Regions from separate parts of the Undibacterium sp. GW821-FHT07F11 genome, predicted to be linked through region 1. Evidence: predicted binding sites of a transcription regulator. Region 1 holds the regulator's gene; the other holds the start of a gene.
The links. The regulator FliA, encoded in region 1, starts transcription of late flagellar genes. The targets are predictions, from matches to a motif close to CTAAAGTTTNNNNNNNNNNNGCCGNTA.

Region 1 (4,202 bases):
GGAATGAGATGACGGTCATGACCCTGGATAGCCGCCTTGAACGCCTGTTGATGCAAGCCCTGCAAACCAGCGGTGCTGATGGTTCTGGCATAGAACCTGGTCTGGCCGATACCCTGGCGAGCCAGACCGAGGCTGCAGCCCAGCATCAGGAACAAATGGGCCTGACTCCAGTCTTGCTGGTGCCAGCACCATTACGTGCCTTGCTGTCGCGCTTCTTGCGCCGCAATTTGCCGCAACTCAAAGTCCTGTCACACGCAGAAGTACCTGAAACAAAAACCATTAGAGTCACCAGTCTGGTCGGAGGTCAATCATGAACGTCAGAAAATTTACCGCGAACACTTCTCGCGAAGCTTTGCGCATGTTGCGCGATGCTTTGGGGGCAGATGCCGTTATCCTGTCGAACCGTAATGTGGGCGGCAAGGTGGAGATTCTGGCGATGGCCGATGAAGCCATCAGCGCCATTGCCCCCGCTTCCAGTGATGAGGCACCGGTACCTGAAGTGCCGCGCTTTGCGCCGCGTTTCCAGCCAGAGGATGCTGTCATGAGGCCGCGCGCTTTTGAACGCTCCATGGACGCGCCTGCAAGTGTGCCGACTTTCAAGTCTGTGACCAGCGCATCTGCTTTCACCAGTGAAATCGAAGCGCCGGTGAGCGCCAATGAACTCAATGATGTGATGTCAGAAATACGCTCCATGCGCAGTATGCTGGAATCGCAACTGGCAGAGATATCATGGACGCAGACGCAAAAACGCCAGCCGCAAAAAGCAGAAATCCTGCGTGAATTGCTGGCTACTGGCTTTAGCGCCAGCTTGTCCCGCTATCTTGTAGAAAAACTGCCAGAAACTGGCAAGGTTGAGAATGGCCTGGACTGGATCAAGAATGTGCTGGTACGCAATCTGTCCACTATCGATAATGAAAATGAAATGCTGGAAAAGGGCGGCGTGTATGCCCTGGTCGGCCCTACAGGTGTAGGCAAGACTACGACTACGGCCAAGCTGGCTGCTCGTTGCGTCATGCGCCATGGCCCCTCCAAGCTGGCATTGATTACTACCGATGGTTATCGTATCGGCGGCTTTGAACAATTGCGTATTTACGGCAAAATCCTGGGTGTGATGGTGCATGCCGTCAAGGATGAGGCTGATTTGCGCATCGCCTTGTCCGAGCTCAAGAACAAGCATACGGTGCTGATCGATACAGTCGGTGTCAGTCAGCGCGACAAAATGGTGACTGAGCAAGTCGCGATGTTGTCAGGAACAGACACTCCGGTGAAGCGCTTGCTGTGCCTGAATGCGACATCGACAGGTGAAACCTTGAGTGAAGTGGTGCGTGCTTATCAGGGGAATGGTCTGGCAGGTTGCATTTTGACCAAGCTCGATGAGGCAGCGACGATAGGTGGCGCACTCGATATTGCGATACGCCAGAAGCTTATGGTGTATTACGTTGCCAGTGGCCAGCGTGTGCCGGAAGACCTGCATATTGCCAACAAGCTGTATCTGATAGACCGTGCTTTCAAACTCAAGCGCGAAACGGCCGCTTTCCGTTATCTCGATGAAGAGTTGCCTCTGCTGATGGCTGGTGCAGTCACGGCTGCACAGGCATCAGGACGTGCTGGTCAGGAGGTGTCCCTTGGCTAGTTTCGATCAGGCTGAAGGCCTGCGCCGCATGCTGGCTGGGCCAAAACCAAGAGTGTTTACCTTTTTGTCAGCATTGAGGGAAGATGAAAAAAGCGGCATGCTGGTCAATCTGGGGGTGTCGCTGGCACGTCAGGGTAACCAGGTGTTGATGGTGGACGCTCGTTCATCAGAGAATAGTGTTGGCGCATGGTTGAATGCCAACCTTGATCAGACCTTATTGGATGTAGCGAAACAACAGCGTACAATGAAGGAAGCAGTGAAATTGGTTGCTTCCGGCTTGTCGGTGACGATGTTGGCGCGCCATGCATGGCTGCCGCCAGAAAATACGCGGCAATTGTCCAAAGTGTTTGATGTGGCGGCGAACCGTGCTGATCTGGTCATCGTGGATAGCGAGATCAATTTGGATGACAGTTTTCCGTTGGCGACGCTGGACGACAGCGAACTAGTAATACAGGTTTCAGCTGATCCCGACATGATCAAGGCTGCTTATGGCCTGATCAAGCGAGTGAGCAATCGGCTTGGCAGGCGTGGTTATGGTATTTTAGTGTCCGGTGCATCGGAAAAAGAGGCGAGATTGATTTATACAAATATGGCGCAGGCGGCCAGCCGTTATCTGGCAGTGCCACTGCACTACGTCGGCAATGTGCCGGAAGATGAACATGTAAGAAAGGCTGCACATTTGGGACGCTCTGTGATTGATGCTTTTCCTAAAGCCCTTGCTTCTCTGGCATTCTCCCGGCTGGCTGAACAATTGGCGAAGACCGCGCGTTCCACATTATGTTTAGAGGGAGTCCCTGAGCTGGGTGTCGGTCTCGGAATGTAATCAAAAAATGTACACCGCTAGCGGAAAATCAGATAAAAACTTCCTTTTAAGGGAGCATGCGCCCCTGGTCAAGCGTCTGGCTTACCAGTTGAAGGCGCGCCTGCCTCCCAGTGTGGAGGTAGACGATCTTGTGCAGGCCGGTATGATAGGCCTGCTGGATGCCGTTAACCGCTATGAAGACACCCATGGAGCACAGTTTGAAACCTATGCGGTGCAACGCATACGGGGTGCCATGCTGGATGAATTGCGCAGTAGTGACTGGTTGCCGCGTGGCGTGCGCCAGAACATGCGCAAGATAGAAAATGCCATGAATGTGTTGCAGCAAAAGCTGGGGCGACCACCACTGGAAACCGAAGTGGCGAAGTCGCTCAAGCTCAGCCTGGAAGAGTACCAGAACCTGCTCACTGACAGTGGCGGGCATCAACTCGTGTACTACGAAGACTTTCATGATTCAGATACCAAGGAACATTTTCTCGATCATTATTGCTCGGATTTTTCTGGCGATCCGCTACAAGATTTGCTCAATGACGACTTCCGCGATGCTGTCATCGGCGCGATAGACAGTCTGCCAGAGCGAGAGAAACTGCTCATGGGTCTGTACTATGAGCAGGAATTAAATCTTAAAGAAATCGGTGCCGTGATGGGGGTGTCAGAATCACGGGTCTCACAATTACATAGTCAGGCTGTGGCCAGGCTCAGGGCATACTTAAGGGAGAAAGCGTGGACTGGGCTAGCATAGTTGGTTTGATACTGGTGGTGTTAGGCATCGTCAGCGGACAGTTGATTGAAGGCGGGCGCCTGTCTTCGCTGGTGCAACCTGCTGCTTTTGTGATTGTGGTGATTGGTACCCTGGGTGCAGTGCTGTTGCAAAGCAGGCTCAATACCTTTATGCGCGGTGTGCGCATGCTGCGCTGGGTGGTGTCTGAACCGCCGGACAGCAGCAAAAAAAATGTCGCAGATGCGCTGATCTGGAGCGTGGTCGCCAGACGCGAAGGTTTCCTGAGCCTGGAGCGTTATATGAATGCTTCCACTGATCCCTTCATAGGCAAGGGCCTGCGTCTGGTGATTGATGGCATAGACCCGATACGCCTGAAAGACATACTTGATGTCGATATATCGCTCTATGAAATGGAGCAGCGCCAGGCCGCTAAAATTTGGGAAGCAGCAGGTGGTTATTCCCCGACCATAGGTATCCTGGGTGCCGTGCTGGGGTTGATACATGTGATGGAAAACCTTAGTGATCCATCCAAACTTGGTGGTGGTATTGCTGTTGCCTTTGTTGCCACGATCTATGGTGTGGGCATGGCCAACTTATTGTTCTTGCCAGTCAGCCATAAGCTGAAAGAAATCATAGGCCGAGAAGTGACGCGGCGTGAAATGTTGTCTGATATTTTTTATAGCATCGCTTTGGGCGACAGCCCGCGTGTGGTGGAAGAAAGACTGACCAATCATCGCAACTGACGGTAAGGCTACCAGGTAATGCCAGACTAAGGCTAGACTGAGAAAATATACTTATGGCAAGAAAAAAATACCACGAAGAACCAGAAAACCATGAGAGGTGGCTGGTTTCTTACGCGGATTTTATTACCTTGCTGTTTGCTTTTTTTGTCGTCATGTATGCGATATCCTCGCTGAATGAGGGCAAGTACCGGGTCTTGTCAAATTCGCTGACTGGTGCATTTGGCAAGGTTATGACGGTTAATCCCAAGCCTGTTGACGCGCCAGTTGAGCAAAAAATCAAACTTG
Region 2 (4,202 bases), on a different contig from region 1:
GCAGCGCCATGAAGCTGACGCCCAGCTTCTCTATCGCCTCACCCAACAGTATGGTGGTTTGCGCAAGGTCAGTCTCAACCTCCAGCAAATGTGCATTTCCGTGATCAGACACACCTGATAAAAGTTGCTTAACCTGAGAACCCAACAGTTTCTTTTTGGACATCTTAAGCATCCTATCTATGCATATTGACTTAATGATGCTGCGTCTTGTTTGTATTTTTCTTGTATTTTGCTTGTCTCTTGCAAATATCTTGCTTTATCAAGGTTTAACTGAAATTTCAGCACTTGAGTCAGACTGATTTGCGACCTCGATAGAGCCGCCGTCCTGTGAAGCAGACTCTTCTGCTTTTTTGTTCATGACGATAATGCTAATTCTTCGATTAATCGGATTCAAAGGATCTTTTTTATCAAACAGCACAGAAGAGGAAAGCCCAACCACTCTTAACATCTTGGACTCATCCATACCACCATAAATCAACTCTCGCCTGGATGCATTGGCGCGATCAGCAGATAATTCCCAATTGCTGTAACCACGCTCACCACTACCATAAGGCGCAGCATCGGTGTGGCCCGACAAACTGATGCGGTTAGGCACATCATTAAGCGCCTTGCCAATTTCGTGCAAAATTTCTCTGGTGTAGGGCTGCAAATCTGCCTTGGCCGACGCAAACATGGGGCGGTTTTGCTCATCCACCATCTGAATACGCAAACCATCAGTCGTGATATCAAGCAAAAGCTGTTTCTTGTATTGCTTCAGTGTAGGGTTGGATTCGATGGCCGCTTCAATTTTAGACTTCAGGCCCTTCAGCCGTTCTGCCTCTACTTTTGCCAGAGCAGCCTCTGCAGCCTGCAGGTTGTAGGTTTTCTTTTGCGTGTCAATCTCGCCTTTACGGCTTTGCCCTTCACGCGCACTCAAATCCTTACCACCGCCCTTGATCACGCTGGAACTATCGCCGCTGCCATCACCACCCGCCATCGCCACCTTCAAAGGAGTTTGAAAATACTCGGCGATGCCGTTCAAATTACCTTTGGCAGTAGAACCAAGCAACCACATCAACAGGAAAAACGCCATCATCGCTGTCACAAAATCGGCGTAGGCAATTTTCCAGGCACCACCGTGGTGGCCACCGGCCACCTTCTTGATGCGCTTGACTATAATTGGTCGTAATTCTTCGCTTGCCATCATCAATCCAGTTTTTATTATTTAGATTTCGATTGCTTAATGTGATCTTCCAACTCAGTGAAAGTTGGCCTTTCAGTCGAATACAATACTTTCCTGCCAAACTCCACCGCCAAAGCCGGTGCATAACCGTTCAAGCTCGCCAACAACGTCACCTTGATACACTGAAAAGTCTTGGATGACTCATCCAGTTGCTGCTCCATCAAACCAGCCAGCGGCCCGACGAAACCATAAGCGAGCAAAATACCCAGGAAAGTACCAACCAGAGCATGGGCAATCAAGATACCAAGTTCGGATGGTGGAATACCAACAGACTCCATCGTATGCACCACCCCCATCACCGCAGCCACAATACCGAAAGCAGGCAAGCCATCACCTAACTTGGCAATGAAATGTGCAGGAACTGCGCCTTCGTGATGATGGGTTTCCAATTCATTGTCCATCAGATTTTCAATTTGAAAGGCATCCATATTCCCTGAAACCATCAGGCGCAAATAATCCCCGATAAACTCCATCATATGATGATCGTGGACAATTGCAGGATATTTACTGAAAAGCGGACTTTCCTCAGGGCGCTCAATATCACCCTCGATGGACATCAGCCCCTCTTTGCGAACCTTGGTCAGAACATCGAACAGCATCGTCATCAGCTCCATATACAGGGCTTTTGTATATTTTGAGCCTTTCAGGACACCTGGAAGTGCCTTCATGGTGGCCTTCAGGGTTTTCGCATTATTACCAACCAGAGAAGCGCCAACCGCAGCGCCGCCTATCATCAGCAATTCCAGGGGCTGAAACAATACCGCGATATGCCCACCGGACAAAACAAAGCCACCAAAGACTGAGCCCAATACGATGATATAGCCGACGATAACTAACACGAGCTTTTACTCCTTAGAGAGGATTTTTTTATAATATCGACTACACTACCTCAGACCTGAAGCATTCACCAGAAATGGAAGGTTAAATATTGCTTCAGGAATACATTTCACTATATGCATTATATGCGCCAGACATAAAGAACGGGGTCATTCGCATTGCTTTTTATAGTTAAATCCGCCTCAATGCCAGGCACTTTGAACTCATAACTCATGAATTGCGTACCTGGCCGCATCTCAGCACTGACTTTTTCCCACAAGCCAGGCATGGCCGCTGGTGACAGGTAAGCAAACACGACATCAAACTCAGCAAAATCCAGTTGCAGATAATCTTTTAGATAGAAGTGAACCCTGGGACCAGCCAATTTAGCCCTGAGCCAACTGACCAGCCATGGGAACGGCGCCACCTCCACTCCCAAAAAAGATTGCTGCGGCCGTAGCCTGGCAAGACTGACAGACACACCGCCAAAGCCACTGCCAATATCAATAAAAGACAAATCATCATGCGCAGGTAGTTGCTCAAGAATACACGGCAACAAACTGGATTTGGAAGGAAAATATGGAACTTGTGTACGGTAAGTTGACCAAAACAACAATACCATGAGCACAAAGATTGCAAGACTCACACCTGGATGCAACTGAAAAATCAGCGAAGTGACGACTGCGAAGGGAAAAATGAATTGTATGAGCCACCACCACCAACTCATGTGCAGCAAGAAACTCACCAAGGCAGCCAGGCTGGCGTGAATAATGAGTAGCAAATAAGGGGAAAGTATGCCGCCAAACTGCCACCGATCGGTGGCGTACAGCAAATAAGACAGGCCAAATGCAAGCAATTGTATAAGCAAGGCCAGAAAAACGGGCGAAGAGAAGACTCCGTCATCCGGTAGGAGTTTGCCTTTGCGGGTTTTTGATGATGCTACCTCCAAGGCTCCTCCTGAATTTTATGCCACCATTTCCAGCGCGGCCTCCGCATCTTTTGCTTTTTTTGTTTTACCTGCCCGTGACGGGACGTGGCATAAACCACAAGCATAATCATCATGCAAATCCAGGCTATGCGCAACAAAATGCCCACCGCATTTGCAACATTTTGCAAAACTCAGCATTTTGCCTTCAAAGAAGCGAACCAAAGTCCATGCACGTGTCAGTGATAATACTGGTTCCTCACCTGCAGGGACAGGCACTTGTTCGAGATACAGGCGATATGCCTTGATCACAGCATCAATACCATCAACACCGGCATGCTCACGCAGATATTTATGGATATTCATGAACAGGGAAGAATGGATATTGGGCTGCCATGTAATAAACCAGTCGGCAGAAAAAGGCAGCATGCCTTTTGGTGGAGATACACCCTTCAACTCCTTGTAAATCTTCAGCAGACGCTCACGCGACAAAGAAGTTTCCGATTCCAGCAATTGCAATCTGGCACCCAGATTGACCAACTCAATCGCCAATTGAATTTCGTGAGCTTCATTTACTACGCTTTTGCTTGCCATAATTTTTCTCCATCCGCCTTGATTTAAATGCCCGACAAATTAATGGATTTCTTCAACTGGCTGACCAGCCATCAAGATCGCAGCATGGGAATGTGCAAGCGCACGCTCCTTGTTGTAATTTGTCAACATGCACAAAATGGAGCTATCTTCGAAGCGGAAACGCGCCAACATCATATTGGAACCTGCCAATTTCAAAATCTGGGCATTATTCAAACCTTCAATCAGGTCTGCGATTTCCTTGCCGATGCCCAAACGGAAAATAGCGGTCGCTTTATCAGCGCGAATCATTTGTTGTGCCAACATCAAATAACTCAAATTGGCATCCCGAATCTCGGCCATCATATCGTTCTGCGTCATTTTCCCACCCTCCAGTTTTGTTATCAGCGGCATGTTTGCGTTGCCAGTGAGATACATTGTGCAGGCTGGTGAAAAGTGGCTGTATAAGCGAGATTCCGTATTTAAACCAAGAAAAAAACGAAGGCATGCCGTAGGAAAATATCCTACAGGCAAATTTAGACATCTACAAAATGAAATTTCGTAGAAAACAGATTTTTATTTTTTTGAATCAGCGAAAGTGGCCAAATCAAAAAATACCAATTAAAACAACGACTTGCGTAAAAGTAGACCTTTTACCATATCGTCTTA

Region 2: a site for FliA is predicted at 2,096-2,122, ahead of motA (flagellar motor stator protein MotA). Genes of this name have one in related genera too.

Annotation. Positions count from the first base shown of each region.
Region 1 covers NZ_JBWKQH010000010.1:172,093-176,294, reverse strand. Annotated here, with positions in the region: gene flhA (flagellar biosynthesis protein FlhA) at 1-314, shown strand, start outside; gene flhF (flagellar biosynthesis GTPase FlhF) at 311-1,633, shown strand; gene AC07OI_RS23810 (MinD/ParA family ATP-binding protein) at 1,626-2,456, shown strand; gene AC07OI_RS23805 (RNA polymerase sigma factor FliA) at 2,464-3,195, shown strand; gene AC07OI_RS23800 (flagellar motor protein) at 3,177-3,917, shown strand; gene motD (flagellar motor protein MotD) at 3,971-4,202, shown strand, end outside.
Region 2 covers NZ_JBWKQH010000002.1:156,551-160,752, forward strand. Annotated here, with positions in the region: gene AC07OI_RS04490 (chemotaxis protein) at 1-163, opposite strand, end outside; gene motB (flagellar motor protein MotB) at 260-1,183, opposite strand; gene motA (flagellar motor stator protein MotA) at 1,201-2,061, opposite strand; gene AC07OI_RS04505 (class I SAM-dependent methyltransferase) at 2,181-2,987, opposite strand; gene flhC (flagellar transcriptional regulator FlhC) at 3,003-3,557, opposite strand; gene flhD (flagellar transcriptional regulator FlhD) at 3,597-3,914, opposite strand.